One region of the Paludibacterium flexuosum genome, then DNA from elsewhere that is predicted to be linked to it. Evidence: predicted binding sites of a transcription regulator. Region 1 holds the regulator's gene; each other region holds the start of a gene.
The links. Region 1 encodes sigma-54, which starts transcription at its own class of promoters, with help from an activator protein. Its sites were predicted from a motif close to CTGGCACGCTTCATGCTT; they were not measured.
Positions count from the first base shown of each region.

Region 2: the regulator sigma-54 is predicted to act here: its motif matches at 5,164-5,181, upstream of AACH39_RS01920 (4Fe-4S dicluster domain-containing protein).
Region 3: the regulator sigma-54 is predicted to act here: its motif matches at 4,369-4,386, upstream of adh (aldehyde dehydrogenase).
Region 4: the regulator sigma-54 is predicted to act here: its motif matches at 1,336-1,353, upstream of AACH39_RS16510 (dicarboxylate/amino acid:cation symporter).

Region 1 is NZ_AP029060.1:3,308,890-3,316,536, reverse strand. Features, by position in the region: gene AACH39_RS15755 (cation:proton antiporter) at 1-1,106, opposite strand, end outside; gene AACH39_RS15750 (KpsF/GutQ family sugar-phosphate isomerase) at 1,222-2,202, shown strand; gene AACH39_RS15745 (HAD family hydrolase) at 2,229-2,753, shown strand; gene lptC (LPS export ABC transporter periplasmic protein LptC) at 2,750-3,316, shown strand; gene lptA (lipopolysaccharide transport periplasmic protein LptA) at 3,306-3,845, shown strand; gene lptB (LPS export ABC transporter ATP-binding protein) at 3,848-4,576, shown strand; gene AACH39_RS15725 (RNA polymerase factor sigma-54) at 4,583-6,010, shown strand; gene raiA (ribosome-associated translation inhibitor RaiA) at 6,080-6,394, shown strand; gene ptsN (PTS IIA-like nitrogen regulatory protein PtsN) at 6,495-6,956, shown strand; gene hprK (HPr(Ser) kinase/phosphatase) at 6,949-7,647, shown strand, end outside.
Region 2 is NZ_AP029060.1:397,625-405,271, reverse strand. Features, by position in the region: gene hyfE (hydrogenase 4 membrane subunit) at 1-7, opposite strand, end outside; gene AACH39_RS01935 (hydrogenase 4 subunit D) at 18-1,457, opposite strand; gene AACH39_RS01930 (NADH-quinone oxidoreductase subunit H) at 1,467-2,405, opposite strand; gene hyfB (hydrogenase 4 subunit B) at 2,416-4,440, opposite strand; gene AACH39_RS01920 (4Fe-4S dicluster domain-containing protein) at 4,437-5,006, opposite strand; gene AACH39_RS01915 (lipocalin family protein) at 5,427-5,981, shown strand; gene AACH39_RS01910 (hypothetical protein) at 5,995-6,414, opposite strand; gene AACH39_RS01905 (hypothetical protein) at 6,592-6,933, opposite strand; gene AACH39_RS01900 (helix-turn-helix transcriptional regulator) at 7,126-7,647, shown strand, end outside.
Region 3 is NZ_AP029060.1:1,521,535-1,529,181, forward strand. Features, by position in the region: gene AACH39_RS07205 (helix-turn-helix transcriptional regulator) at 1-653, opposite strand, end outside; gene AACH39_RS07210 (cyclase family protein) at 761-1,357, shown strand; gene AACH39_RS07215 (YitT family protein) at 1,634-2,272, shown strand; gene AACH39_RS07220 (sigma-54-dependent Fis family transcriptional regulator) at 2,294-4,165, opposite strand; gene adh (aldehyde dehydrogenase) at 4,443-5,948, shown strand; gene AACH39_RS07230 (PACE efflux transporter) at 5,996-6,421, opposite strand; gene AACH39_RS07235 (LysR family transcriptional regulator) at 6,514-7,389, shown strand; gene AACH39_RS07240 (cytosine permease) at 7,450-7,647, opposite strand, start outside.
Region 4 is NZ_AP029060.1:3,477,684-3,485,330, forward strand. Features, by position in the region: gene AACH39_RS16510 (dicarboxylate/amino acid:cation symporter) at 14-1,243, opposite strand; gene AACH39_RS16515 (DMT family transporter) at 1,620-2,510, opposite strand; gene murI (glutamate racemase) at 2,615-3,382, opposite strand; gene apbC (iron-sulfur cluster carrier protein ApbC) at 3,385-4,455, opposite strand; gene AACH39_RS16530 (MFS transporter) at 4,776-6,017, shown strand; gene metG (methionine--tRNA ligase) at 6,080-7,647, shown strand, end outside.

The sequences.
Region 1 (7,647 bases):
GGCGCCACCAGCATGGAAATCAACACGGCAGCGACCGCCGCCTGCATGACCGGCGTCGTGATCAGATCCAGGCGCGAGGCCAGCGTCAGCAGGACAAAGCCGAACTCCCCGCCCTGCGCCAGCGCCAGCGCACCGCGCATCGAGGCCATGGACTGGTGGCCGAAGGCGCGCGCCACGCCATAGACCACGCCCAGCTTGACCGGCAACAGAATCAGCACCATCAACAGCACCAGCTCGAACTGGTCCACCAGCACAGGCAGGGACAGACGCATGCCGACCGTAATGAAGAAGAAGCCCAGCAGCAGATCACGGAATGGCCGGATATCCTCTTCAACCTGATAGCGATACTCGGTCTCGGAGATCAGCATGCCGGCGACAAAGGCCCCCAGAGCCAGCGAGAGCCCGGACAACTCGGTCAGCCAGGCAATGCCCAGCGTCACCAGCAGGACATTCAGCATGAACAGCTCGCCGGAGCGCTGGCGTGCGACCAGATGAAACCAGGGACGGATCAGGCGCTGGCCCAGCACCAGCAACACGGTCAGCACCACCAGCACCTTGAGAGCCGCCATGCCCAGCGACTGCCACAGCAGCGCCTGGCTGCCGCTCAGGGCGGGCAGCAGGATCAACAGCGGCACCACGGCAATGTCCTGGAACAACAACACGCCAATGGCCAGCTGGCCATGCGGTTGCCCCAGCTCGCGCTGCTCGGTCAGCAGGCGACTGACGATCGCGGTAGAGGACATGGCCAGCGCACCTCCCAGCGCAAAGGCAGCACCGGCATGACCAATGAACAGATAACAAACCACCCCGCCCAGCAGCATGGTCAGCGTGACCTGCAGCAGGCCGACGCCAAACACCAGCTGTTGCATGGCCTTGAGCTTGGCCAGCGAGAACTCCAGGCCAATGGTAAACATCAGGAAGACAATGCCGATCTCACCCAGCAGGGCGGTCGACTCCCCTTCGGGCACCAGGCCCGCCACCGCCGGGCCGGCCAGAAAGCCGATCAGCAGGTAGGCCAGCAGGGAAGGAACGCGCAACCGGCGGCACAAGGTAATGACCAGTACAGCCAGCAGCAATACCACGACGACAACAGCAAGTGAATGCATGGTCAGTTATGTTCTCCGCAACTTTTATCGATATCACATGACAGAGTCAAAGGTTTAAGCAAAAGTTGCACCAGCCGCGACCCCTGGGCTTATAACCTTGATATAATTCACGCTTATGGATACCCAAATTTACACGAACCGCTTGCAAAGCGCCCGAGAAGTCTTGCGAACCGAGGCCGAGGCGCTGGAAGCGCTGGCCCTGCGTCTGAATGGCGACTTTTCGCGCGCCGTGGATCTGATCCTCGCCTGCAAGGGACGCCTGGTCGTGACCGGCATGGGAAAATCCGGTCATGTCGCGCGCAAGATCGCCGCCACCATGGCCAGTACCGGCACCCCTGCCTTCTTCCTGCACCCGGCCGAAGCCGTGCATGGCGATCTGGGCATGATCATGCGCGAAGACGTCCTGCTGGCACTGTCCAACTCCGGTGAGAGTGATGAAGTCCTGGCCATGTGGCCGGCGCTCAAGCGCAAGGGCATTCACACCATCTGCATGACCGGGCGCGAGGGATCGACCATGGCCAAGCTGGCCAATGTCCACCTAGATGCCCATGTCGACAAGGAAGCCTGCCCGCTGGGACTGGCCCCCACCTCCAGCACCACGGCGCAGCTGGCCCTGGGCGATGCCCTGGCCGTCACCCTGATGCAGGAGCGGCAGTTCCGCGAAGAAGACTTTGCCATGTCGCATCCGGCGGGCAGCCTCGGCCGCCGCCTGCTGGTGCGTGTTGCCGATGTCATGCACACCGGTGAGGCATTGCCCTGCGTCAAGGTGGGCGCATCCCTGAAAGATGCCTTGCTGGAAATGTCGAAGAAAGGTCTGGGCATGACGGCGGTGGCCGATGCCGCCGGCTCGCTGGTCGGGGTTTACACCGACGGCGACCTGCGTCGCACGCTGGACAAGACCCTGGACCTGACCGGCATCCGCATCGAAGACGTCATGACCCGATCGCCCCGCACCATTGCGGCACACTGCCTGGCCACCGAGGCCGTCGAGCAGATGGAAGCCAGCAAGGTGCTCTGTCTGCTGGTGACCAATGCCGAACAGCAGCTGGTCGGGGCCCTCAACATGCACGACCTGTTCAAGGCCGGCGTGGTCTGATCCCGCCAGCCAGCCCGAGGAATAACATGCAAGCGACCAATGACCTGGCACGCAATGTCCGTCTGCTGATCATGGATGTGGACGGTGTACTGACCGATGGCACGATTTTCATTACCGCCGCGGGGGAAGAACTCAAGGGGTTCAATACGCTGGATGGCCATGGCCTGAAAATGCTGCAGTCCACCGGCGTCAAACTGGCCCTCATTACCGGCCGCGCCGCAAGCTGTGTCGAGCACCGCGCCCGCGGGCTCGGCATCGATTTTTACTATGCCGGCATTCACGACAAGCGCACGGCTTTCGAGGATTTGCTGGCCAAGGCGGGCGTGCAGCCGGCGCAATGTGCCTATGTGGGCGATGATGTGGTCGACCTGCCGGTCATGCTGCGTGTCGGGCTGGCGATTTCCGTCCCCGAAGCCCCGAGCGTGGTGCGCCAGCACGCCCACTACGTCACCGGCAATCGTGGCGGACGTGGGGCCGTACGCGAAACCTGCGAGCTGATCATGCAGGCCCAGGGCACGCTGGACGACCTGATCGCGGGCTATCTGTCATGAAGAGCGGGCATTGGACACGGTTGTTCCCCGTGGCGCTGGTCGCCCTCACCGCCCTGCTGACGATCTGGCTGGATCAGGTCTCCAAGCTGGGCAGCTTCGGCCATGATCTCGATCCGTCCCAGCCCGAATATGTTGCCGAGAAAATCGACGCGACACGCTTTGATGAGCAAGGGCGCGTCCTGCAGCACATGATTGCCGACAGACTGTGGCAGTACCCCAACCAGCGCGAGCTGTATTTCAATCAGGGCAACATCGCGCTGTTCAAGGATGGACAGCTGGATTACACGCTGATCGCCGACAACGGGCGTTACAATACCGAGTCGCGCGTCGCGTTCCTTGAGCATAAGGCGCATCTGCAGAAACCGGCGGTCGCGGGTCAGCCGCCGATGACGCTGGACAGCTCTGCCATGACCGTCGACACCGTCCGTCACTACGCCAGCTCACCGATGCCGACCACCGTTCACTATGGCAGCAGTGTCGCCAATTCGACGGGTTTCAATTACGACCAAAAGACCGGCATCGTGAACATGCTGTCTTATGCAAAGGCCACTTATGTTCAATAAATCCGCCCTGCTGCTGACACTCCTTGCCCTGGCCACCCCGCTGGCGTTCGCCGAAAAAGCCGACAGCGGCAAGCCGATCCAGATCAGCGCCGACCGCGCCACGCTCGACCAGATCAAGGGCATCACCGAATGGGATGGCGCGGTCGTGGTCATCCAGGGCACCATGCTGATGCATGCCGACCACCTGACGGTCACCCGTGACGCTCAGGGCAATCAGACCATGATCGCCACCGGCAAGCTGGTCACCTTCCGTCAGAAGGCGGATGATACGCCGGAAAAGAAAAATGTCTGGATCGACGGGCAGGCCAAGCGCATCGACTACAGCACGGTCACCCATACCGCCATCCTGACCACCAATGCCCGCGTCAAGAAGGGGGATGACCTGCTGATCGGCGACGTCATCGTCTACAACACCGAAACCCAGGTCTATCAGAGCCAGGGCGGCAGCGGCAATACCGCCAACAAGGGCCGGGTCACCGCCATCATCCAGCCACAAAAGAAAGACGCCAGCAGCGGCGCCGGAAAGTGATCATGACCGATAGCGTATTGACAGTGCAGCGCCTGAAAAAGCGCTACAAGAACCGCACGGTAGTCAAGGATGTCTCGCTGCAGATCAAGAGTGGCGAAGTCGTGGGTTTGCTGGGGCCGAATGGTGCCGGCAAGACCACCAGCTTTTACATGATCGTCGGTCTGGTCGGTGCCGATGACGGTGAAATCACCATCAACGAGCAGTCCATCACCCACATGCCGATCCACCGTCGGGCGCGGCTCGGGCTGGGCTATCTGCCGCAGGAAGCCTCGATCTTCCGCAAGATGACGGTCGACGAAAACATCCGCGCCATTCTGGAGATCACCGGCTTCAAGAAAGACGAACTGGAAAAAGAGCTCGACCTGCTGCTGGATGACCTGAACATCGCCCATCTGCGCAACAGCAATGCCCTGTCGCTGTCCGGCGGCGAGCGGCGCCGGGTGGAAATTGCCCGCGTGCTGGCCACGCGGCCACGCTTCATCCTGCTGGATGAACCCTTTGCCGGGGTCGATCCGATTGCCGTCATCGACATCCAGAAGATCATTTCCTTCCTCAAGGAACGCGGTATCGGCGTACTGATCACCGACCACAACGTGCGAGAAACACTGCGGATCTGCGACCGCGCCTACATCATCAGCGACGGTGCCGTGCTGGCTGCCGGCGAGCCGGAAACACTGGTCAACGACGAGCGGGTGCGCAAAGTCTACCTGGGCGAGCATTTCCATCTGTAAACCATCATGAAGCAAAGCCTCCAGCTCAAAGTCTCCCAGCAGTTGACCCTGACGCCGCAATTGCAGCAGTCGATCAAGCTGCTGCAACTGTCGACGGTCGAACTGCAAGCCGAAGTCGAACGCTATCTGCTGGAAAACCCGCTGCTCGAGCGCGATGAAGACACTCCCGGCGAACCCGGCCTGCCGGAGCGCCCGATGGAAAGCAGCCACAGCGAAGAGGTCCCGAAGCAGCAGGAGCAGGACACGGCGAGCGAACCGGGCATGGAAGCGCTGCAGGACTGGGGCAGCGGCAGCGGGACCGGCAGTGGTGGCAGCTACGACGACGAATTCGACCCCTTTTACAATGTGCCCTGTCATCAGACCCTGCGCGAGCTGTTGCTGTCGCAGCTGGGAGAAATTGACCTGCCGCAGCGCGACCACGCCGTCGTGCAACTGCTGATTGAAGAACTGGATGACGATGGCTACCTGACCACGCCGCTGGCCGAACTGGTGGCCAGTCTGCCCGAAGAGCTGGCCCTGGACGAAGATGAACTGGCCGTCGGCCTGCGCATGCTGCAGCAGTTCGACCCCCCCGGCGTCGGCGCCCGCTCACTGCCCGAATCCCTGCAACTGCAACTGGCCAGATTACCGGCCAGCACCCCCGGCAAATCCCTGGCCGGCGACATCATCGCGCAGCACCTGGCCCTGCTCGGCGCCCGTGACTACACCCGCCTGCGCAAGCTGCTGGGCACCAGCGACGATGCCCTGCGCGAAGCCCAGACCCTGATCGCCCGCCTCAACCCGCGTCCGGCCAGCGGCTTCGACGCGCGCGACACCCATTACGTCACCCCGGACGTCACCGTCAGAAAGCGTAAAGGCCGCTGGGTGGCCGAGCTCAACAGCAGCGCCGTCCCGCAATTGCGCGTCAACCAGATCTACGCCCGCATGCTGTCGGAAAACCGCCAGCAATCCGGCGATCTCGGCAGTCGTCTGCAAGAGGCACGGTGGCTGGTCAAGAACATTCAACAGCGATTTGACACTATCCTGAAAGTGTCGGAAGCTATAGTCGACAAGCAGCAAGCGTTCTTTGAACAAGGCGAAGTGGCCATGCGGCCGATGATCCTGCGCAATATCGCCGATGAGCTCGGGCTGCACGAATCCACCGTCTCCAGAGTCACCACCCAGAAATATCTGCTCTGTCCCCGGGGACTTTTCGAGCTGAAATATTTCTTCGGCAGTGCCCTGGAAACCGACAGTGGCGAAGAATGCTCCGCCACCGCCATCAAGGCACATATCCGCAGGCTGATCGAACAGGAGAACCCATCCAGGCCACTGTCAGACAGCGCCATTGCCGAACAGCTATCCAGCCAGGGAATTCAGGTTGCAAGACGTACCGTTGCCAAGTATCGTGAAGCCATGCAGATAGCGCCGGTCAATCAAAGAAAGGCTCTGTAATCCAACATCCGGCTGTACGGCCGACCCGACCGTGCAGTCATCATGGCAACAAAGTAAGGAGTAAGGGTTATGAACATCAAAGTGACTGGTCTTCACCTCGAGATCACCCCGTCGTTGCGCGACTATATTGATGAGAAGCTCGAGCGCATCAGCCGCCATGTCGACGACCTGATCGATGTCTCCGTTACCCTGTCCGTGGACAAACTGGTCCAGAAAGCCGAGGTCAACGTTCACCTGTCCGGCAAGGACATCCATGTCGAAGCCACCGAGGCCGACATGTACGCCGCCATCGACCTGCTGATGGACAAGCTGGACCGTCAGGTGCTGAAGTTCAAGGAAAAGCAGACCGAGCACCGCGGCGCCCACCCGGAAGCTTCGCTGTAAAGTGACATTCAGTACTGCCGGGAACCTTCGGGTTCCCGTTTTTGTTTGCCAGACTTTTTGACGAAGCCGGTCCGCCCGGCCTCCGATGCCGCCAAACGCTATGAAACAGATCGGTAAGATTCTTTCCCGCGAGCACATCCTGCTCGACCTCGACGTCAGCAGCAAGAAAAGGGTTTTCGAGCAGGTCGGTCTGCTGATGGAAAATACCTGCGGCATCGCCCGCAGCGAGGTGTTCGATTGTCTGTTTGCCCGAGAAAAACTCGGCTCCACCGGCCTGGGTCAGGGGGTTGCCATTCCCCACGGCCGAGCCCAGGGACTCAAGGAAGCCGCGGCCATCTTCATCCGCCTGAAAGCGCCGATTCCTTTCGATGCCCCGGACGGCAAACCGGTACAAAGCCTGTTCGTCCTGCTGGTACCGGAACAGGCCACCGACCTGCACCTGCAGGTCCTGTCCGAGCTGGCGCAACTCTTCTCCAGCCGCCCGTTGCGCGAAAAAATGCTCACCGCCCAAAGCGTGGACGAGCTCTACCAGATTCTTTCCGAGTGGTCGACCCATGCCTAGCATAACCGTGCGCAAGCTTTACCAGGAAAACCAGCAAAAGCTGAATCTCAGCTGGGTTGTCGGGACGGCGGGCGCCGACAACATTATCGGCATCGACGAACAGCGCCCTACGCTGGCGCTGGTCGGCCACCTGAATTTCATCCACCCCAACCGTGTCCAGGTACTGGGCCTCGCCGAGGTCGATTACCTGAACCGACTGGAACAGTCGGCGGCCAAAACCGCCCTCGACCAACTGTTCCACAAGAGCATGTCAGTGGTCATGGTGGCCAATGGCCAGCCGGTACCGAAACTGCTGCGCGACTACTGCCACTCCCACAGCGTGCCGCTGATGTCCACCCCGCTGGAAAGCCCGTACCTGATGGATGTGCTGCGCATCTATCTGGCTCGCGCGCTGGCCGTCTCCACCGTACTGCATGGCGTCTTCCTCGACGTCCTGGAAATCGGCGTACTGATCATGGGCGACTCGGCCATGGGCAAGAGCGAACTGGCCCTGGACCTGATCTCGCGCGGCCACGGCCTGGTGGCCGACGATGCCGTCGAACTCTACCGGATCGGGCCGGAAACCCTGGAAGGACGCTGCCCGCCTCTGCTGCGCGACTTCCTGGAGGTACGCGGGCTGGGCATTCTGAACATCCGCACCATCTTCGGCGAAACCGCCGTACGACCGAAGAAAGTACTGAAACTGATCATC
Region 2 (7,647 bases), 700 kb from region 1:
CATCCATGATTAACTCCTCAACCCAGCCAGGACGATGCGATGAAGCTGGAAGCCAGACACATCACCAGCAACAGCGAGAACACCACGCGCATGGCCATGGGCAGCGGCGTGGCCGAGGCCACCGCCTCGGACGGCTCTCCCGGCACCACCTTGCCGAACCAGGCCATCAGCCAGCCGAAGCTGCACACCGACTCGATCAATGCCAGGATCACCAGCGGCAGCAGCAGCCAGTGCGCGCCCGACAGCTGGAAACCGGCAGCCAGAATGGCAAACTTGCTGAAGAAACCGTTGAACGGCGGCACACCGGAAATCGCCAGCGCCGCCACACCGAAGCACACCCCGAGGAACGGCGACTGCTTCAGTACCCCGCGCAGATTCGGCAGCACCCGGGTGCCGCAGGTATACGACAGCGCCCCGGCCACCAGGAAGAACAGACTCTTGGCAAAAGCGTGGTTGAAGATATGAGCCACCGCACCGTTGAAGGCCAGTTGCGAACCGAAAATCGACAGCGACAGACCGAGGAAGATGTACGACAGCTGGGCGATCGTCGAATAGGCCAGCAGTCGCTTCATGTCCTTCTGCGGCAGGTACATGGCAAAGCCGTACAGCATGGTCAGCAGCGCCATCACGGCACCGATCCAGCCGATGATTTCCGGCACCTGACCGGCCGAGTAAATGGCACGGGCAAAGATATACACCCCCACCTTGACCATCGAGGCCGCGTGCAGATAGGCACTGACCGGGGTCGGCGCCTCCATGGCATCCGGCAGCCAGACATGCAGCGGCAACTGCGCCGACTTGCCCCAGGCCGCCAGCATCACGCCGAGGAACACCACGATCTTGGCCTGCGGCGTCAGACTGGCGATACCGGTCAGGGCAAAGGACCCGGTCTGGGCAAACAGCCAGCCGGCCGCGACATACAGGCCCAGCGCCGCCACATGGGTCACCAGCAGGGCCTTGAGGGCCGACTTGAGTGCCTTCGGCTTCTGGTAGTAACCGATCAGCCCCCAGGAGCAGGCACCGGTGATTTCAAAGAACACCAGCTGGCCCAGCAGGGTGGAAGACAGCACCAGCCCGGCCATGGCCCCGATGAACACCAACAGATAGGCGTAGTAGCGCGGCTTGGCGACATGCGGGTGTTCCCGGTTGCCTTCCGACATATAGGCCGTGGAATACAGCACCACCAGAAACCCCAGCACCACCACGGCAATGGCCACCAGGGTGCTGAGACGGTCAACCGTGATGCCGATCAGCGGCATGCCCGCCAGGGAAAAAACCCCGGTCGTCAATGCCAGCTTGCCGCCGGCGGCGAAGGCTTGTGCCAGTGCCAGCGTGCCGAGCGAGGCGAGCGCAGCAAACAGCGAGGCAATCCATTTGGCGGCCCGCGCCGGCGCCAGCAGAATCAGCGCCGCCCCGGCAAATGGCACCAGAATGGTCGCGAGAGCGATATTCTCCATGATTGCTCCTCAGAGACCGGTGAGATAAAAGACGAAGGACAGCGCCGCCAGACCGAAGCCGACCCAGGTGACACGCGAGGTCAGCAGGAAGCGTCCGCGCGCCATGCTGTTCTCGATCAGACCGGCCAGCAGGAATACCAGCAGCAACTTCAGAGGCAGTACGATCAGGGCGATGAGCAAGGCGCCGGCATCGGCCGACGAGGCAATGCCGAACGGCAGAAATACCCCCAGCAGAAACTGCGCCATCACCACTTTTTTCAGACCCAGTCCCAGCTTGAGCAAGGCCAGCGACGGACCGGAATACTCGGTCAGCGGCCCTTCCTGCAGCTCCTGTTCGGCCTCGGCCATGTCGAATGGCAGCTTGCCCATCTCAATAAATACGGTGAAGGCAAAGGCCAGCATGGCCAGACCGATCGCCGCCGGCGACTGCAGATAATTGCCGCCGATGCCGGCGCCAATCGCGCCCAGATTGGTCGTCCCCTCGATCAGCGCCACCACCAGCAGCGACAGGATCATGGTCGGTTCGACCAGAATGCCCAGCGTCAGCTCGCGACCGGCACCAATCCCGGCGAATGAACTCCCGGAGTCGATCCCCGACAGCGAGAAGAAGAAGCGCACCAGGGCAAACAGATAGGCAAAAGTAATCAGATCAGCCAGCGCCCCCAGAGGCGAGTGACGAATGAACGCCGGCAGCGCCATGGCCATCAGGAACATGGCACCGACAATCACATAGGGCGTGAGCCTGAAAACCATGCCGGAGGCCGCCGGAGCAATATCCTGGCGCTTGAACAGCTTGATGATGTCACGGTAGTCCTGCAGCACGCCCGGGCCGCGGCGCGAATGCATGCGGGCACGGATCATGCGTGACACACCGGTCATCAGGGGCGCCAGCAACAGCAGGATCACCCCCTGCAGCACGGCCAGCAGAATCATGTTCGGGTTCGGCATTGCAATGCTCCTATCGAACCGAGACCAGCAGCAGCGTGACCAGGGCCACGACCACATACAGGCAATAAACACGGAAATCACCACGCTGCAGCCAGGCGATGCGTCGGGCCAGCTGCTGCACACCGGCAACAATCGGGGCGATCAGGCGGGCATCCCACTGCGGCTCCAGCCGGGTGGCGCCATCCACCGCACCGGACAGGCCGCGATCGAACCAGGCCGACAGGCTCAGCGTCTGACGCAGGCGGTACAGACCGCCGAACATGAAGCCCACCGGCTGTGACATGCCTTCCGGCGACACGGTCATGCGCTTTTCCGTGACATAGCCGCAGGCCCAGGCATCGCCGGCATGGCGACGCGCCACGCGACGTCCCTGCATGGCAGCGATCAGCAGGAAAGGCAACAGCGGCAAAGCCAGCAGCAACAGTGCCAGCAGCGGCGTCGACACCACGGCCGGGGTGTTCAGTTGCCCCGAATGCAGCACCAGACCCTGGGCAACCGGCAAGACGAAGCCCCCGGTCAGCGAGGCGGCGACCCGGGCAAACAGCGGGGCCAGCCACGGCGCACCGACACCGGCGCCGATGCACAATACGGCCAGCACCCCCATCGCCAGCAACATGCTGTAGGGCGCTTCCTCCGCATGCTCGGCATGTTCACTCATGGCCTGCCCGGAGAAGGTCATGCCCCATGCCTTGACGAAGCACAGCGCCGCCAGGGCACCGGTCAGCGCCAGCATGACGATGGCGACCGGACCGGCCAGCCGCATCATGAAGTCGCCGTCATGGCTCATGGCGAACAGGGCCTGATAGCTGAACCACTCGCTGACAAAGCCATTGAGCGGCGGCAAGGCACAGATCGACATGGCGCCGATCAGGAACACCAGGGCAGTCAGCGGCATGCGGCGCGCCAGTCCGCCCAGCAGGGTCATGTCGCGGGTATGAGTGCGATACAGAATGGCCCCGGCGCCAAAGAACATCAGGCCCTTGAACAGCGCGTGGTTGAACAGATGATAGAAGGCGGCCATCAGCGCCAGACCGGCCAGCGCGATGTGACCGGTCGCCAGGCCAAGCATGCCGGCACCCACCCCCATCAGGATGATGCCGACGTTTTCCACCGTCGAATAAGCCAGCAGACGCTTGATGTCCTGCTCGGCCAGGGCATACAGCACGCCCAGCACGGCGGACACGGCGCCGACGGCCAGTACCAGCAGCCCCCACCAGCTCGACTGGGCCCCCAGCAGATCAATCCCGACCTTGATGATCCCGAACACACCGATCTTGACCATCACCCCGGACATCATGGCCGAGGCATGCGACGGTGCCGCCGGGTGCGCACGCGGCAGCCAGCTGTGCAGCGGCACCATCCCGGCCTTGGCACCAAAACCAAGGAAGGCCAGCACAAACACCAGCGAGGACAGCCCCAGCGGCAGCTTCAGTCCGCGGAAAGACTGGAAGTCCAGGCTGCCGCTGCGGCTGTAGAGCAGGAAGAAGGCCACCATGATCAGCACCGAACCGGCATGGGCGATCAGGAAATACAGCAACCCCGCCCCGACCGACTCTTCATCCTGATCGAAGATCACCAGGAAGTAGGACGCCAGCGACATGGCTTCAAAGAACACCAGGAACCAGAAGGCATTGTCGACCACCACCAGCGCCAGCATGGCGGCGATGAAGGTATTCATGAACAGCCCCATGGCCCAGGCGCCACGTCCCTGATATTCGCGTACATATGACTGCGAGTAGATTGCCGCCAGCATCGCCAGCACGGAGATGACCGCCACCATCAGGGCTGCCAGCATGTCCAGACGCAGGGTGAAATGAGCAAAGGAAAACGGACCGGCCAGATCGAGCATGAACACCCGCCCGGTCAGCAGGGTCGGCAAGGCGGACGCCAGTCCGGCAAAACCGCCGAGCAGGCCGGCCAGCGCCGACAGATTGATCGCCAGCCGCTCGCAGCGTGCCGCGGCGACCGAAGCCACGCCGCCGGCCAGGAACAGCAGCACCGACAACAGCAGATAACCCAGTGGCATCAGACTCATTTTGGCTCCCGGGAGAAATCGATCGAGACGGCAGCATTCAGCGCCTCACCGGCATCGGCACGCTTGCTATCGGCATCCTGTGCCAGCGTGCGGTGATCGATCAGTCGCAGCGCCTTGGTCGGACAAACTCGGACACATTCGGCCCCCGTGGCGCGGAAGTCGCACAGATCGCATTTGACCGCCACCTGCTTGACCCCCGGCTGCCAGTCCAGCATCGGATCCAGCGTGGCCGAGGTATCCGCCCCCGTGGCAGCGCCGCTGGTAACCGGCGGTGCCTGGTAGAGATGGCTGACCGCCACCACGCCGCTGACCGGGGTCCCGGAGGGGGTAATGGCGCCAAACGGACAGGCAATCGCACACAGCTTGCAGCCGATGCACAGCGTCTCGTTCAGCACTACCGCATCGCCTTCATGGGTAATGGCCTTGACCGGGCAGACGCGCGCACAGGGCGCGTCCTCGCAATGGCGGCATTGCACCGGCGCAGTCACCTGCCCGGTTCTGACCACCGTCAGACGTGGATGCGCCTGCAGGCCTTCAGCCTTGTGCACCATGGTGCAGGCCGCCATGCAGGTGTTACATCCAATACAACGTGTTGGCTCCGCAAAAACGAAGCGGCTCATAACCAATCCCCCGAAAAATCGACGCCAGCCTGCAATAGGGGCCTTCCATGCCTTGTCGCTGCGATGCGGCGAAACGTGCGCACGGAAGGTCTCCGCTCATGCATTGCACATGCCGTGCCAGCTCTCGTCTTTGCGGCAAAACAATTTCACCGGGGAATTATTCCCTTTGTCGCCAAGGGATTGGCCTGTATCAAGCCGGGGAGGTGCGGGCTGAGATGTCGACACCTGCGTCAGCACTTCGACACAAATGACGAAACCGGGGAAGAAAAATGACACTTCGACATCAAATCAGACGCGACAAGCCGGGGCCAAGTCGGGATAATCATTCAGGGCCTCATGCCCACGCTCGTACACTCAGGAATCAAGATGAAAAAAAACCTGCTTTTCCTGCTTTGCACACTACTACCCCTGGCGTCACAGGCAGACTCGCTCACTGCCATCCCGCGCCTCGACGTCAACCGCTATCTCGGCACCTGGTACGAAATTGCCAAGTATCCGAACTGGTTCCAGCGACATTGCGTCGCCGACACCACGGCGCAATACGATCTGAACAGCGACCATCAGCTGTCCGTACTCAATCGCTGCCGCAACAGCAAGGGGGAGATCGAACAAGCCAGCGGCATCGCGCGCCAGCTGGGAGGGCCCGATTCCGCCAGACTGGAAGTGAGTTTCGCCCCGACATGGCTGCAGATTGCGCCATTGGTATGGGGCGACTACTGGGTCATCGACCTGGATGCGAAATATCAGCTGGCCGCAGTCAGCGAGCCAACCCGCAAATATCTCTGGATCCTGTCGCGCACACCGCAAGTCAAACCTTCTGCCTATCAGAGTTTGCTGGCGCGCCTTGAAGTGATGGGATTTGATACGTCCGGGCTGACCCTGACCCCTCAGACCGGCATGACGGCCGATCAGCCGAACTGAGTCGTGCCCGGGCTCAGGCCCGGGCAATCAGGGAAGACGGGGAAGCGGCGGAGGCCGAAGCGAATGCGGCCTCAAGACCCGCCCTGCCGGATGCGACACGCGGACTGAGACGCCACTGCGCCATCAGCGCCGCCTGTCTGAACTGTTGTTGCAGCTGGGCAAAGCCGTCCGACTCCCCCTCTGTCCCGGAAGCCGGGTTATCTGCAGCCGCCTGCACCGGCGCAGGCCCCCGCATGGCGGCAGGCACGGACGGCACGCTGCTCACCACCCCCATCTGAGCCAGACTGAGCCCTGCCCCGGGCATCAGTCCGGCATGATCTGGCGGGTCGCCCTGATAGCCAGGGGTGGCGGCCACGCCGGCCAGGTCACTGGCATGACTGCTGGGCATCAGCGTGAGCGATGCCGGACTGCCGGGCACGATCGGGAAATCCATCCAGACTCCTGTTCTGATGCGACCACGCCAGACAGGCCCATGCTCAACGGCGTGTATCGCACACTAACAGCTTTGTCAGACAGTCGAACGGCAAAATTCCCGAAATCGGTTTTGAAATAATTACCAATTGTTAATGATGACCTTGTCCTAGAACAGAGCAGCCGGTTCGGACAGGGCTCAGGCACTGGTCTGCAGCAACGCGCCGGGGCGATGCAAACCATTCCCCTCCATGCCGGCAGCCACATGGCGCATCATCTGCGACACGGCCAGACGGCCCGGACCATGATGCAGTGCGACCCGCTGCAACATCGCCTCGACCAGCAAGGGATGACGATGGCGAACACGCCGCGCCGCCGCCTCAAGCGCCAGCACCTTTCCGACCTTGCCCAGCTTGACTGGCATGACATGACCATGCTGAGGCAACTGCGCCAGGGCAGCCGCCGCAGCGAGTGCATATGGGCTGGCCTCGGCCCGGTGGTGATGCAGGGCATGCACGACGGGATGAACAGACAACGACATAACAACTCCGTATGAGGGGAGCCCTGCGATCAGGGCGACATATCGGAGAGTTTGTTGAAATGGCAAACGACTGAATCTAGGCGAATTCCTAAACTGACAGCCGCAGCCGGTCATTGGCGGTCAGTGGAACACTTGATATGCACCGCGCAATATATGCTATAAACATATATTAAACCCCTAACGGCGCTGGCGATGATCGACGCACACAGCCTCTCCCATCTCATCCACCTGATTTATCGTGCAGCCGAAGACCAGCAGGCATGGCCCGCCTTCCTGGCTGCCTTTGCCCGGACATTCCATGGCGGCCCCAGCGCCTTGTTCATGCATGACAGTCAATGCGGCGATTTATCCCGCCAGGGGGATAAGATCATGCTGCTGGAGTATCACGACTACGATTCGGCGTATGTGGAAAGCTATACGCGTCACTACGCCGCCTGCAGCCCATGGACCCGCGCCCAGGCCCAATTTCCGCCCGGCCAGGCCGTCCTGTCGGAAATGCTCTGTCCGACAGACGCGCTGATCAGGACCGAGTTCTATCAAGACTGGCTGCGCCCGCAAGGCTTGATGTATTGCCTGGGCGGACTGGTCAGTCGCGACAATGGCCATACCATCATGCTGGCCACACTGCGCAGCGCCGGACAACCCGCCTTCGACCAGCAAGATCTGCGACATTACGATCTGCTGCAGCCCCACCTGAAACTGGCACTGGCCCTG
Region 3 (7,647 bases), 1.8 Mb from region 1:
GCGGCCAACCCTTCCAGGGCTTTTTTCATGCGCGCCGCCGTGCGCCATTGCACCAGCGTCATCCCGGTCTGCTGCCTGAAGTGGCGGGTCAGACTGCGCGGTGACAAGCCGGCCTCACGCGCCAGGGTATCGAGCGGGTGCGCCTGTGCCGGATCCTCCAGCAATCCCCGGGCAAGGTGCAGCAGCCCGGGATGACTGGGCATCGGCAACATCAGCGGCTGAGTTCCGGCCTGCAGCAACTCGTCCAGCAACACGGCAAAAAAGCGCTGCTGGCGCTCGCTCAAGCCGGCGGCGGCAATCTGCCAGTCAGCGATCTGCGCCAGCATGGCACGAATCAGCGGGCTGGCACGAAACACCGTTGGAGTCGGCGGAAACACCGCGCACAAGGCAGGCTGCAGATAGGCATGCCAGCCAACGGCCTGACGAAACACCGAGGAGGCATGGGGCGTGCCGGGCGGCAGCCAGCCAATCTGACCTTGCGGCAGCACCCACTGGCACCCCTGCAGCTCGATGGTCACGCCGCCTTGCCACAGCGCCCAAAGCTGCCCTTCAGGGTGGCAGTGCAAATACATGTCAGCGCCAACCGGATGCGCTTGATTGCGGATCAGCATCGGTCGGCCATCGCTCAGCCGGGTTTCGACAGGGATCATCATTGGCCAGATTTCCAAATTGATTGGCGTTACATCGTTAGCAAGCCAATGCACAGATTAGCACAATCATGCTGGTCCACCCGGACATCCCATCACACAAGGAGCCCGCCATGCTGATTGATCTGTCCCTGTCGCTGTCTTTCGACCACCCGCTGTTTGCCGAAATGCGCATCACGCGCCCCGGCCCCATCGATGCCGGCCATGTCGGCACCCACCTGGACAGCCGGCTGTTGCAACCGATTCCGCTGAACCGCAGCCATTGTGCCGCCGTGCTGATTGATGTCAGCCAGGCGGGCCGCGACATCGGGGTCGAGGCATTGCGCCAGGCCGACATCCGCCAGAACGATGCCATCATTCTCTACACCGGACACATGCGGCGTTTTCCCTATACCAGCCGGGAATATTTTGCTGACCATCCCCAGTTGAGCTGGGAGGCCGTGGAATACCTGATCGCCCGCCAACCCGCGTTCATTGGCATCGATGCATTGGGCTTGCGGCGCGGTGAGCAGCCTCATCACGAAGTGGACAGCTATTGTGAGGACCATGGCTGCTACGTGATCGAGAACCTGAACCAGCTGCCACAGCTGGCCGAAGCCTTGGCCGGGCGGCAACGCTTCGGCCTGCGGCTGGGCTGGATCGCCCATCAGCGCAGCGACAGCCTGCAGGGCTTTTATGGTGTGCCGGTTCATCTGCTGGCAGAGCTCTGAGGCCATCACGGCGGGCAGCAGGGGCTGCCTGCCTGCAAGACCTCACCGGCCAATGCGCACCAAAACAGTGCAAATTCACGCTCTCTCGGCGCTTTGTGCCACAAAGGCCGCCAACGCTGGCACAAAGCTCACCGCCACATCTCGGCAGAACACGCCAAAATCACGGCTCAAATCGAAGAATCATGGCGCACCCTAGGACGGCACAGATGTGCCAATTGTCGCCAGGTGACGCTGGGCCGGCGCGGCAATGGCATACATTTTGCATATAAGTAGACATTGCCTACTTCGCGCACCAAGATCATGCACGCCATCGCCGCCCCCACCCCCGCCCACAGCCTGACGGAAGACATTCTTTCCATCCTGATCGGTACCCTGCTGGTCTCTTTCGGCATTGCCATGTTCAAGCAGGCCGGCCTGCTGATCGGCGGGACGGCGGGGATGGCCTTCCTGATTCACTACCTGACCGGCTGGTCATTCGGGCTGGTGTTCTTCGTCATCAATCTGCCGTTCTACTATCTGGCGCTCAAGGGCAAGGGCAGCGAATTCACCCTCAAGACCTTCTGCGCCGTGGCCCTGGTATCGCTGTTCTCCGGACTGCACGGCCACTTCGTTCACTTCGGGGCCCTCAACGGCTTCTACACGGCACTGACCGGGGGACTGCTGATGGGGGTGGGGCTGATCGTACTGTTCCGCCACCAGGCCAGTCTGGGCGGGGTGAACATTCTGGCGCTGTACCTGCAGGAGAAAAGCGGAATACGCGCCGGCAAGCTACAGATGGCGGTCGATGTGCTGATCGTCGCGGCCTCCCTGCTGGTGGTCAGTCCGCTGGCACTGCTGGCCTCGCTGATTGGCGCAGTAGCACTCAACCTGGTAATCACCATGAATCACCGCCCCGGACGTTATCAAGCCGCCTGAAGCCCGGACGCACCGCAACGCTCAACGGCCGTTCCCGCCCTCCTGCCGCAGCTTGCGATATAGCGTGCTGCGACTGATACCCAGCGCGCGCGCCGCCGCACTGGCATTGCCACCGAACTGGGCCAGCATGCCGGCGACCATGCCCGGGGTGGCCGGCTCGGCACCGGCCTGCTGCATCTCTTCCTGCAGTGTGAGCGGCAGATGCGCCAGCGTCAGCACCGTCCCATCATCGACCAGCGCCAGCAGGGTTTGCAGCAGATTGGCCAGCTCGCGCAAATTGCCCGGCCAGCGATAGCGTCGCAGCGCGGTAGCCAGTTGCGGAGACAGCACGATGCCACGCCGCGCGGCGCCGCCCTGATCCAGCAGCTGCTGCGCCACCCGGGCCACATCGCCACGCTCACGCAGCGGAGGCAGACACAGCGGATAGTGACACAGCCGATAGTACAGATCGGCGCGGAACGTGCCGGCCTGCACCATGGCACGCAAGTCGCGGTGTGTGGCGCACACCAGGCGGAAATCGACCGCATGGCTGCCGCCGCCGCCCAAAGGCGTCACGGTACGATCCTGCAGCACCCGCAACAGCCGCGCCTGCATCGACAGCGGCATGTCGCCAATTTCATCCAGAAACAGCACACCGCCCTGCGCCTCGCGCAAACGCCCCTTGCTGCCCTGACGCCGGGCACCGGTAAACGCGCCCTCCTCATAGCCAAACAACTCGGCCTCGATCAGCCCTTCCGGAATCGCGGCACAATTGACCGCCACGAAGGGGGCGGCACGCCGATGACTTTGCTCGTGCAGCGCACGGGCAAACTTATCTTTGCCGGTACCCGTTTCACCGAGGATCAGCACCGGAATATCGGCCTGCAGCAGCTTGAGGGCTGTCTGCATCAGGGCGGGCGGCAGGCCGGACGCCGCCGCCTCCGCCGGGCTGCTCACCTCCGCACGCCGGTCTGGCCGGGCCGTACGCAATACTGGCGTGGCCTGGGCCACCGGATGCGGCAATAGTAAACGACCACTGAACAGACGCTCGCCATGCGCCAGCAAAGCGCGATGCTCGCCGGCACGTGACTGCCAGTGCGCCAGCGTCTCGCCAAACAGATCGGCAAACTGCAGCCGCCCCAGTGCCGACCAGTCGAGCTGCAGTGCCTGCAAGGCACTACGATCAGCCGCCAGCAGGCGCTCCTCGCCATCGAAGGCCAGCCGCGCCGCCCGCGGCGTGGCCAGTTGCGCCGGATCGACATGGAACAGCAAGGTGCGCGCCTGACGGGTTGCCTGGGCAAACAGGCGCTGCTCGATCAGGCGGGCGGCCGACTCGACCCTTTGACCATGCATCGGACCCAGCTTGCGCGGCAGGCCGGAAACATCCAGCACCCCCAGCAGTTGGCCGAAGGGATCAAACAGCGGCGAGGCCTGACAGGACAGCAGCCGGTTGCGCTCCAGATAATGTTCGCTGCCACGCACCCGGGTCACCTGCCCGGCCAGCAGCGCCGTGCCGATGGCATTGGTCCCTCGGTGCTGCTCGCTCCAGTCCATGCCCGGGGTCAGCGCCACCCGCTCGGCCTTATCGAGAAAGGCAGGATGGCCCATCTCCTCCAGGATCACGCCGTGACGATCGGCCACAATCACCACATGGCCATCATCAACCACACTTTCAAACAAGGTATCGATCTGCGGTCTGGCCCACTGCAACCAGTCGGCGTTGGCGTCCAGTCGCTCGCGCAACACGGTTTGCTCAAGCCGCTCGCTGCCTCGCGCATCCACCGGCAGGCCCAGGCCGAGACAACGCCGCCAGGACGACAGGATGGAGGGCGGTACGCTGCCGTCCGGCAACGGCGAGCCATCGAAGAAGCGCTTGCGCGCCTCGTGCAAGGTCAGGGAATGGGTATCGGTCATGCCGTCCTCCACTGTGTCATGACACTGCGACAGGTGTCGCAGCCTGACACAGCCATCGTTGCTTCAATGCACTGATTATGGTTGTTGCGAACTCGGCTGCAAGGCCCATCCCAAGGGTCAGTCATGCTGCTGCGCAAAAGAAATTAGAGTAAATGCTTGCAAAACGGCACATGCCGCTTGCTGCAGCGCACGATCGAAATTTCCTGGCACGGCGTGTGCTGTACTGGCTGTACGTCCCGACGGGAACGACCACAACAAGCGACACAAGGAGAAAGAGATGACACAACTGAAGCCAGGTATCGCCATCAAGCCACGCTACGACAACTATATCGGCGGCAAGTGGGTACCTCCGGTCAATGGCCGCTACTTCGAGAATCTGACCCCGGTGACCGGCAAGGTGCTGTGCGAAGTGGCGCGTTCCGATGAGCAGGATGTGGAGCTGGCACTGGATGCGGCCCACGCCGCCCGCTTCAAGTGGGGTCATACGCCGGTGACCGAGCGGGCCATCCTGCTCAACCAGATTGCCGACCGCATGGAGGCCAATCTGGCCCTGCTGGCCGAAGTGGAGACCTGGGACAACGGCAAGCCAATCCGTGAAACCCGCGCGGCCGACATCCCGCTGGCCATCGATCACTTCCGCTACTTCGCCTCCTGCATCCGCGCCCAGGAAGGCACGCTGGGTGAAATCGACCAGAACACCATGTCCTATCACTTCCACGAACCGCTGGGCGTGGTGGGGCAAATCATTCCGTGGAACTTCCCGATCCTGATGGCCGCCTGGAAACTGGCGCCCGCACTGGCGGCGGGTAACTGCGTGGTCCTGAAACCGGCCGAGCAGACCCCGATGTCGATTCTGGTGTTCGCCGAACTGGTGGGCGACCTGTTGCCACCCGGGGTGCTGAACATCGTCAACGGCTTCGGTCTGGAAGCCGGCAAGCCGCTGGCCAGCTCCAAGCGCATCGCCAAAATCGCCTTTACCGGCGAAACCGGTACTGGCCGGCTGATCATGCAGTACGCCAGCCAGAACCTGATCCCGGTCACGCTGGAGCTGGGCGGCAAGTCGCCCAACATCTTCTTTGCCGATGTAGCGGAAAAGGATGATGCCTTCTTCGACAAGGCCATCGAAGGCTTCGTGATGTTTGCGCTCAACCAGGGCGAAGTCTGCACCTGCCCGAGTCGAGCGCTGATTGCCGAGTCGATCTACGACCGCTTCATGGAGCGCGCACTCAAGCGCGTTGCCGCCATCAAGCAGGGCAATCCGCTCGATCCGCAGACCATGATCGGCGCCCAGGCCTCGCTGGAGCAGATGGACAAGATCCAGAGCTATCTGCAGATCGGGCGCGACGAAGGCGCACAGGTGCTGGCCGGTGGCAGCCGCGCCCATCTGGGCGGCGGGCTGGAAGACGGCTATTACATCCAGCCGACGGTGTTCCATGGCAACAACAAGATGCGCATCTTCCAGGAAGAAATCTTCGGCCCGGTGGTCTCGGTGACCACGTTCAAAGACACCGAAGAAGCACTGCACATCGCCAATGACACCCTCTTCGGACTGGGTTCAGGTGTGTGGACCCGCAACATCAACACTGCCTTCTTCATGGGTCGTCACATTGAAGCCGGCCGTGTCTGGACCAACTGCTACCACGCCTACCCGGCTCATGCGGCCTTTGGCGGCTACAAGCAGTCGGGCATCGGGCGCGAGACCCACAAGATGATGCTGGAGCACTACCAGCAGACCAAGAACCTGCTGGTCAGCTACTCCGAGGACAAGCTGGGCTTCTTCTGAGCGCCAGGCACAGACAAGCGCCGGGGGAAACCCCGGCGCTTTGTTTGTCAGATCGCCCCGACCAGACGCAGGCGCAACTGGTCATAACCCCAGTGATAGAGATAGGTATACGGCAGGAAAAACAGATTCAGCCCGATATCCAGCTTCAATGCCGGCCACAACGCCAGATCCAGCCACCACATGGCCAGCGGCAGACACACCAGCATCAGCCCGCCCTCGAACAGCAGGGCATGCATGGCGCGGACTCTCCAGGCCTTGGCCAAACCGCGTGCACGCAACCAGCGATCAAAATGCCGATTGAACAGAACATTCCACAACAAGGCGATCAGGCAGTTGGCCACGGCCAGCCCGCCCATGGCCAGCAGAGGTGTCTGCATCCACCAGGCAAACAGCGGCGTCACCAGCACAATGGCCAGCACCTCAAAGCCGATGGCCTGCAAAGCGCGTTCCAGCGGGGATTTGTCAGCCAGCATGGCAAACCTCCTTTTCATCTTCGGATACTTGGCATGATGCGCAAAATAGTCGATGCTCCAAAGTTGATATCCATCGACAAAGGCGATAGGTCATGCCCAATCTGGAAGCGCTGCAAGTGTTTGCCACAGCGGCGTCCTGCGGCTCCTTTTCCGCCACGGCACGCCGCCTGGGCAAAAGTCAGTCCACCATCAGTGCCTGCATTGCCAATCTGGAAATCGATCTGGGGGTCACACTGTTTGATCGTCAGAGCAAGTTTCCGACCCTGACCCGGGCGGGTCGGCAGCTGCTGGCCCAGGCCGAACAGGTACTGATGGCCAACGACCGGCTGTTGCGCACCGCCGCCGGTCTGCAGGCTGGCCACGAACCCAGGCTGAGCGTTGCCATGTCCGATACCTGGCAGCCAGACCGGCTGGAAGCCGTCGAACAGCATTTTGCCCGGCAATACCCGGAGATTGAGCTGGAATGTCTGATTGCCGAGTGCGAGGACCTGATCCGGCTGGTCGATAGCGGGCGGGCCCATCTTGGCTTTGTCGAGCGACAAGCCGCCTATCCGGTCGGCATGGTGTCGCAGCCCTTGCCAACGCCCAACGAGATGGCGCTGTATCTGGCGCAGAGCCATCCTCTGGCCCAATCCGGCATACAGAGCAGCGCTCAACTGGCGACGATCCGCGCCCTGCGCCTCAGCACCATCCACGGCGATCGTCCGGGGCCATCCGGCGGACACTGCTGGTCGGCCCCGAGCTATCTGATGTTGCTGGAAATGACCCAGGCCGGGCTGGGCTGGGCTGAATTGCCGTGCTGGCTGGTGCGCCGCTATGGCGCAGGCCTGGTCCCCCTGCCGCTGCCCGGCTGGCCACGGCAAGTGACGGTCGAGGCCATCTGGAGCCGGGAACGTCCGCTCGGCCCCGCCGGGACCTGGCTGCTGAGCGCCATCCTGCAGGCTGCCACACCAGCCAGCCCCGAATGACAAAGCGGCCCGGCCGGCGGGTTTCCCCTGCCGGCCGGGCCGCTCGTGGATTCAGCAAGATCAGGAAGCGCGACTACCCTCACAGGCATCGCCCGAAGCATGGCGCAACTGACGCCCCTTGCCGCGCGACAGTACCTTGCTGGTGAAGGCATACAGACCCGCCGCCACCAGCAGGGCATCCAGTGCCGGAATGTCCGTCAGGGTAATCATCTGGCGCGAAGCCAGCAGACCGACCACCGTCGCCAGCCCCCAGATGAC
Region 4 (7,647 bases), 170 kb from region 1:
GCGTTTCGGATGCTCAGTGCTTGAGCTCGTTTTCCCACTTGGCCACGACGGCGGTGGCAATCGAGTTGCCCATCACGTTGGTGGCGGAGCGGCCCATGTCCAGGAAGTGGTCGATGCCGAGGATCAGCAGCAGGCCGGCTTCCGGGATGTTGAATTGCGGCAGCATGGCGGCAATCACCACCAGCGACGCGCGCGGCACACCGGCCATGCCCTTGGAAGTCACCATGAACATCAGCAGCATGGTGATTTCCTGGGTCAGGGTCAGCGGGATATTGAAGGCCTGCGCCAGGAAGATGGTGGCGAAGGTGCAATACATCATCGAGCCGTCAAGGTTGAACGAGTAGCCCATCGGCAGCACGAAGCTGGCGATCTTGTTGGAGACGCCGAAGCGTTCCAGTTGCTCGAGGGTCTTCGGATAGGCGGCTTCGGAGCTGGCGGTCGAGAAGGACAGCAGCAGCGGTTCGCGGATCGAGCGCACCAGGGTCAGGACGCGCGGGCCGATGAACAGGAAGCCGATGAAAATCAGCAGGGTCCACAGCAGGCCGATCGACAGGTAGAACTCGCCGAGGAACTTGCCATAGGTGCCGAGGATGGCCAGGCCATCCTTGGTGACGGTGGCGGCCAGGGCGGCGAAGACGGCGACCGGGGCCACGGCCATGACGTAGCCGGTGACTTTCAGCATGACATGGGCGGCAACGTCCATCAGATCGACCAGCAGCTTGGCGCGTTCGCCCAGGGCTGCGCAGGCGGTGCCGAAGAACAGCGAGAACACCACGATCTGCAGGATTTCGTTGTTGGCCATGGCTTCGAACACGCTCTTGGGGAAGGCGTGGGTGATGAAGTCCTTGACGCTCATGGCGCTGGCCTTGATGCCGGCATCGGCGTGCAGGTCAGGCAGCGGCAGGTTGACGGCCACACCCGGCTTGAACAGGTTGACCATGATCAGGCCCAGGGTCAGCGACAGCAGCGAGGCCGAGATGAACCACATCAGGGTCTTGGCACCGACGCGGCCCACGCTCTTGCCATCGCCCATGCGGGCAATGCCGGCCACCAGGGTGGTGAAGACCAGCGGGGCGATGATCATCTTGATCAGGCGCAGGAAGATGTCGGTCAGCATGCCGACGTTGTCGGCGAAGGACTTGAGTGCAGCAGGGTCCGTCGTGCCGGAGCGGACGAACATCCCGGTCAGGATGCCCAGTACCATGCCGAGCAGGATGAACAGGGTGAGTTTCTTTGACTTCATGAGTGTGTTGTGTCCCTTGAGATAGCATGTTCCATTAAACGTCGTTGCCTGGAGCTGGCTGTTATGGTTATGGCGCTGTCTGGCGCTGTGGCAACGACGAACCGTGCCTCGGTCAATGTATTGATATTGTTCTGATAAGAGGCGAGGAAAACTCTGAAAGAGCTAGGGGGCGATTATAGACATCCTGCTGCGAGCTGTCTTCATATCTGGTATGGCAACCATACTTTTATGCATAACCTGCAGTTTTTTTGCCACGAAGCCCGCTTTCTTGGCATGAAAATTACTCAAATGGCATTGCCGGGGAATATTCGATCCGAATAAGGATTTTTGAATGCATGCCTCCCCCTGCGGCGCCCGGCACCGCAGGGGGGAGAGGTCATCGTTTGAACCAGCGACGCAACAGGGCCGGCTGGTTGAATACCAGCGCCGAAGCAATGAACAGCAGGGCAATCCAGGCGTGCAGGCCGACGCGCTCGCCGCCAATGAAGGCGCCGATCAGGACGCCGACCAGCGGTACCAGGTAGTTGGTCAGTGAGGTGAAGACCGAGCCGGCCATCTGGATCAGGCGGGCAAACATCAGATAGACGATGCCGGCGCAGAAGACGCCGAGAATCAGCAGGGACAGCAGGGTCTGATGGCTGACATGCAACTGCCAGGGCCGGTCGATGATCAGCGCCAGCACGATCAGCGGCAAGGCGGCCAGCGCCAGGATGTTGCGCACGGTGATGACCGGCGACAGATTGCCCAGGCGGTTGAACATCAGCAGGCTGACCGAGACGCTGGCGGCAGAGCCCAGCACGGCCAGTTCGCCCAGCAGGTTGTCTGCCCAGTTGCCCGACAGGCCGGGGGCGACCAGGATCACGATGCCGACAAAGCCGGCGGCCACGCTGGTGATCGAGGACAGGCTCCAGTGTTTGCCCTGGACAAAGGCCGGTGCCAGCAAGATGGTGAAGATCGGAATGGTGCCCATCAGGATCGAGGCCACGCTGCTCTCCACGCGTGCCTGGCCCCAGCCGAGCAGGAACAGCGGCAGCAGGGCTTCGAAGAAGGCCAGCAGCAGATAGGTGGGCAGCAGGCGACGGGCTGCCACGGCGGCATGGCGGCGCTCATCCGGCATGAACAGGCCGATGCCGGCCAGGGTCAGGGCACCGATGGCCGCCCGGCCGGCCGCCAGGGTCAGCGGCGGCAGTTCGTGAATCACGATCTGGTTGAAGATGAATTGGGCCCCCCAGATCAGGGCAATGGCCATCAGCATCAGGTAATGCATTGGGCTGGGTGTTTTGTGCATGAAAGGCTTTCTCGCAAAAAATGAAAAAACGCGCCCGCCCTCCATGTTGCCACAGGGAGGGTCGGGGGCCTTCCGGTTTAATCTCAGATGCCGGCTTGCTGCACCGGGTACGGTTGTCCGATCAGAACCGGTAATACGTCGGACATGTCGGCCGGATTGGCCGTGGTGTAAAAACGGTAGTCATGGGGCTGGGCAGGCATCTTGCCAGCCAGCAGCGCCACGGCGCGGCGGGCAATGGCGTCCGCCGGGTCATCCAGTATCACGTCGGGGCCGGCGATCTCGCGGATCAGCGGTGCCAGAAACGGATAGTGGGTACAGCCCAGAACAATGTGGTCGACATTTTCTGTCAGTAAAGGTTCGATCACCTGGCGCACGGTGTCTCGCGCCTGTGCGCTGTCGAGGTCGCCGGACTCGACCTGTTCGACCCAGCCGGTGCCGGGACGGGGCAGGACTTCCACCTTGCCTGCATGGCGCTGCAGCAGGGAGCGGAAGCGGGCACTTTTCAGCGTGAATTCGGTGGCCAGCACGGCAATGCGACCGGTGCGGCTGGCTGCGGCCGCCGGCTTGACCGCCGGCTCGATGCCGATGATCGGCAGGGGCAGGGCCTGGCGCATGGCATCGACGGCGGCGCTGGTGGCGGTATTGCAGGGCACGATCAGAATGGCCGCGCCCTGATCGGCCAGGAAGCGGCCGATGCGCAGGCTGCGCTCGGTCAGTTGCTCGCGGGTTTTTTCGCCGTAGGGCAGGTAGGCCTGGTCGGCGAAATAGCTGACCGGCCACTGTGGCAGGGCCCGGGTCACGGCACGCCAGACCGAGAGCCCGCCCAGGCCGGAGTCGAACATGGCAATCATGGTCAGTTGTGCTTGATCACGATCTTGGGGAACTTGCTGCTGAAGTCCTGCGCCTGTTCGCCGACCTTGACGGCGACACGCTGCGCCAGCTCGCGATAGCTGGCAGCGGCGGCGCTGTCCGGGGCGCTGACCACGGTCGGGCTGCCCTGGTCGGTGGCGGTACGGATGGCGATATCCAGCGGCAGCGAGCCCAGCAGCTCGACGCCATATTCGCTGGCCATGCGCTCACCGCCGCCGCTGCCGAAAATGTGTTCGGCGTGGCCGCAGTGCGAGCAGACATGAATGGCCATATTCTCGACCAGCCCGAGGATCGGCACGCCGACTTTTTCGAACATCTTGAGGCCCTTGCGGGCATCGAGCAGGGCAATGTCCTGCGGGGTGGTGACGATCACGGCGCCGGTGACCGGGACTTTCTGGGCCAGGGTGAGCTGGATGTCGCCGGTACCCGGGGGCAGGTCGATCACCAGGTAGTCGAGGTCGTCCCACTGGGTGTCATTGAGCAATTGCTGCAGTGCCTGCGAAACCATCGGGCCGCGCCACACCATGGCCTGGTCGGTGTCGACCAGGAAGCCGATCGACATGACCTGCACGCCATGGCTGAGCACCGGCTTGATGTGCTTGCCGTCCGGCGACTCGGGGCGACTGCCGGTCACGCCCATCATCAGCGGCTGCGACGGGCCGTAGATGTCGGCATCCAGCAAACCGACGCGAGCGCCTTCGGCGGCCAGTGCCAGCGCCAGGTTGACGGCGGTGGTGGATTTGCCGACGCCGCCCTTGCCGGAGGCCACGGCGATGATGTTCTTGATGCCGGGAATCAGCGGCACGCCACGCTGGGCGGCATGGCTGATCACCTGGCTGCTGACGTTGATGGTCAGCGGGCGTCCTTCCGCCACCTCGGCCAGTGCGGTCTCGAACTGCGCGCGTACTTTGCCCAGGCGGCTGTTGGCCGGGTAGGGCAGGACGACATCGAAGCGGATGCCTTGCGCGTCGTGCTGCAGGTTCTTGCAGCGGTAGGCTTTGCGGGTAATCGGGTCGATCTGGCTGGCCAGAATGGTATCGATCTGCTTGCTCATGGTGTGTGCTCGGTGCCGTGGACGTGTGGTGTAATACCCGAGTATTTTACTCAAATTATTGCGTTGCGTCAGGCCTGATTTTAGCGCGATTCAGCTGGCGTTCGCTGCCATTTTGTCGGACTTGGCTGAATGACGGCGGGTCTGGCCGGAGGCAAGATGGGGGTGACTGCGTTGTCTGTCGGACAGTATATCGTCGATTCGTTTGATGTGATACAATCTAAGTCGTTGAATTTAAGCGTCATGCCCGGTTTTTGCTTCGGGCACGCTGGAGGCCGGCCCGGAGGGGAGCGGCCTCTTTGTTCTTTTTCGAAAGGTTTGTCATGCAGAAACACGCGGCGCTCTCTCCCGCTACCCTGTTGTTCCCGCTCGCTCTGGTTTTGTTCGAATTCTCGGTTTACATCGCCAATGACATGATTCAGCCCGGCATGCTGGCCGTGGTGCGTGAATTCGGTGTCGATGCCTCCTGGGTGCCGACCTCGATGACCGGTTTCCTGCTCGGCGGCGCCTTGCTGCCCTGGCTGATGGGGCCGCTGTCCGATCATATCGGCCGTCGTCCGGTCATGCTGTGGGGTGTGGCGTTCTTTATTCTCGCCTGCCTGGGCAGCCTGTGGTCGCATGACATCATCAGTTTCATGGTGCTGCGCGTGTTGCAGGGTATGGGGCTGTGCTTCATTTCGGCAGTCGGCTACGCCACCATTCAGGAAGCGTATGAAGAACGTGCCGCAGTCAAGGTGACGGCGTTGATGGCCAATGTGGCGCTGATTGCGCCGCTGGTTGGTCCGGTAGCCGGTGCGGCCATGGTGAATGTCTGGCCCTGGCGCGCCAGTTTCCTGGTGATTGCGGTTTTCGCGGCGATTTCGTTCGTGGGCCTGATTGCTTCGATGCCGGAAACCGTGGTGCGCGGCGAGCAGGCCTTCAGTGCCGGCAAGCTGGCACGTGATTACCGCACCGTGTTCGCCAATCGCCGCTTTGTCGCCTCTGCCCTGTGCATTCCGCTGCTGGCGCTGCCGCTGCTGGGCTGGATTGCGTTGTCGCCGGTGATGCTGGTGCAGGATGCCGGCATGTCGATCCTGCAGTATGGCCTGTGGCAGTTGCCGGTGATCGGCGCGTTGATCGCCGGCAATCTGTTGCTGGTCAAGTTCGGCGACCGCTGGCCGCTGGGCCACTCGGTGGCCGTTGGTCGTCTGCCGGCCCTGGCGGGGGTGGCAGTGATTGTGGCCGGGGTCTTGTTTCCGGCCGTGAAGTTCTATTTCCTGATTGCCGGCATGAGCCTGATTACCCTGGGTGAGGGCCTGGCTTTTGCCGTACTGTACCGTTTTGCCCTGACGGCGACGGATATCGCCAAGGGGGCCGTGGCAGCCAGCATGACCATGATCTCGATGGCGGTTTACGCTTGCGGGATCGAGGGGCTGAAAAAGGCCTATCTGCAAGGGGGCTATGCCGGATATGCCCTGCTGGTACTGGTGCTGGCGCTGATGTTCTTCCTTCTGTCGCGCCGCATGGTGGGGGTGGCCATGGCCGACCGCGCACCGGGCGGTCGTCTGGCAGAAAAGGGCGCGTGATCGGTGCCTGCCGCTGCTGTTATACTGGAACGCTGTAAGTTACCGCTAAAAGGACGAAAACAATGACAAGCAAACGCAAGATTCTGGTGACCAGTGCACTGCCCTATGCCAACGGTGCCATCCACCTCGGTCATATGGTCGAGCACATCCAGACCGATATCTGGGTTCGGTTCCAGAAGATGCGTGGCCATACCTGTCACTATGTTTGCGCCGACGATACGCACGGTACGCCCATCATGCTGGCGGCCGAGAAACAGGGCATGAAGCCGGAGGCGCTGATCGAGCGCGTGCGCGGCGAGCACTTGGCGGATTTCAGCGGTTTCCATATCGGCTACGACAACTATTACAGCACCAACTCGCCGGAAAACAAGGCGTTTGCCGAGCAGATCTATCTGGCACTGCGTGCCAATGGCAAGATCGCCAGCCGCACCATCGAGCAGCTCTACGATCCGGAAAAGAACATGTTTCTGCCGGACCGCTTCGTCAAAGGCGAGTGCCCTAAGTGTGGCGCCAAGGATCAGTACGGTGACAACTGCGAAGTGTGCGGCGCCACCTATGGCCCGACCGAACTGAAGCATCCCTATTCGGTGGTTTCCGGTGCCAAGCCGGTGCTGAAGAGCTCGGAGCATTATTTCTTCCGTCTGGGCGATTGTGCCGACTTCCTGAAGAAGTGGACCGCCGGCAGCTCGCGTCTGGCCGATGGTCGCGAACTGCCGCACCTGCAGCCCGAGTCGCTCAACAAGATGAATGAGTGGATTGAAGGCGGCCTGCAGGATTGGGATATTTCGCGTGACGCGCCGTATTTCGGTTTCGAGATTCCGGATGCGCCGGGCAAGTATTTCTATGTCTGGCTGGATGCGCCGATCGGCTACATGGCTTCGTTCAAGAATCTGTGCGATCGCAGCGGTCTGGACTTCGACGAGTACTTCGGGCCGGATTCCAAGGCCGAGCTGGTACATTTCATCGGCAAGGACATCCTGTATTTCCACGCCCTGTTCTGGCCGGCGATGCTGAAGTATGCCGGTCTGCGTGCGCCGACCAGCGTTTTTGCCCACGGCTTCCTGACCGTGGATGGTCAGAAGATGTCCAAGTCGCGCGGGACGTTCATTACCGCCAAGAGCTATCTGGATTGTGGTCTGAATCCGGAGTGGATGCGCTATTACATTGCCGCCAAGCTCAATGCCCGCATCGAGGACATCGACCTGTCGCTGGAAGATTTCATTGCCCGCGTCAATTCGGATCTGGTTGGCAAGTACATCAACATCGCCTCGCGTGCTGCCGGTTTCATCAGCAAGCGCTTTGCCGGCAAGCTGGCGCCGTCGCTGGCTGATACCGCGCTGCTGCAGTCCCTGCAGGCGGCCAGCGAGGAGATCGCCGCCGCCTTCGAGGCACGGGAGTATGCCCGTGCGCTGCGTGACATCATGGCGCTGACCGATCAGGTCAATGGCTATGTGGATGCCAACAAGCCCTGGGAGCTGGCGCGTCAGGAGGGCAGCGATGCCCGTCTGCACGAGGTGTGCAGCGTGCTGATCAATGCCTTCCGCCTGCTGAGCATCTTCCTCAAGCCGGTCCTGCCGAAGCTGGCGGAAAACGTCGAGGGCTTCCTGCAAGTGGCGCCGCTGCGCTGGGA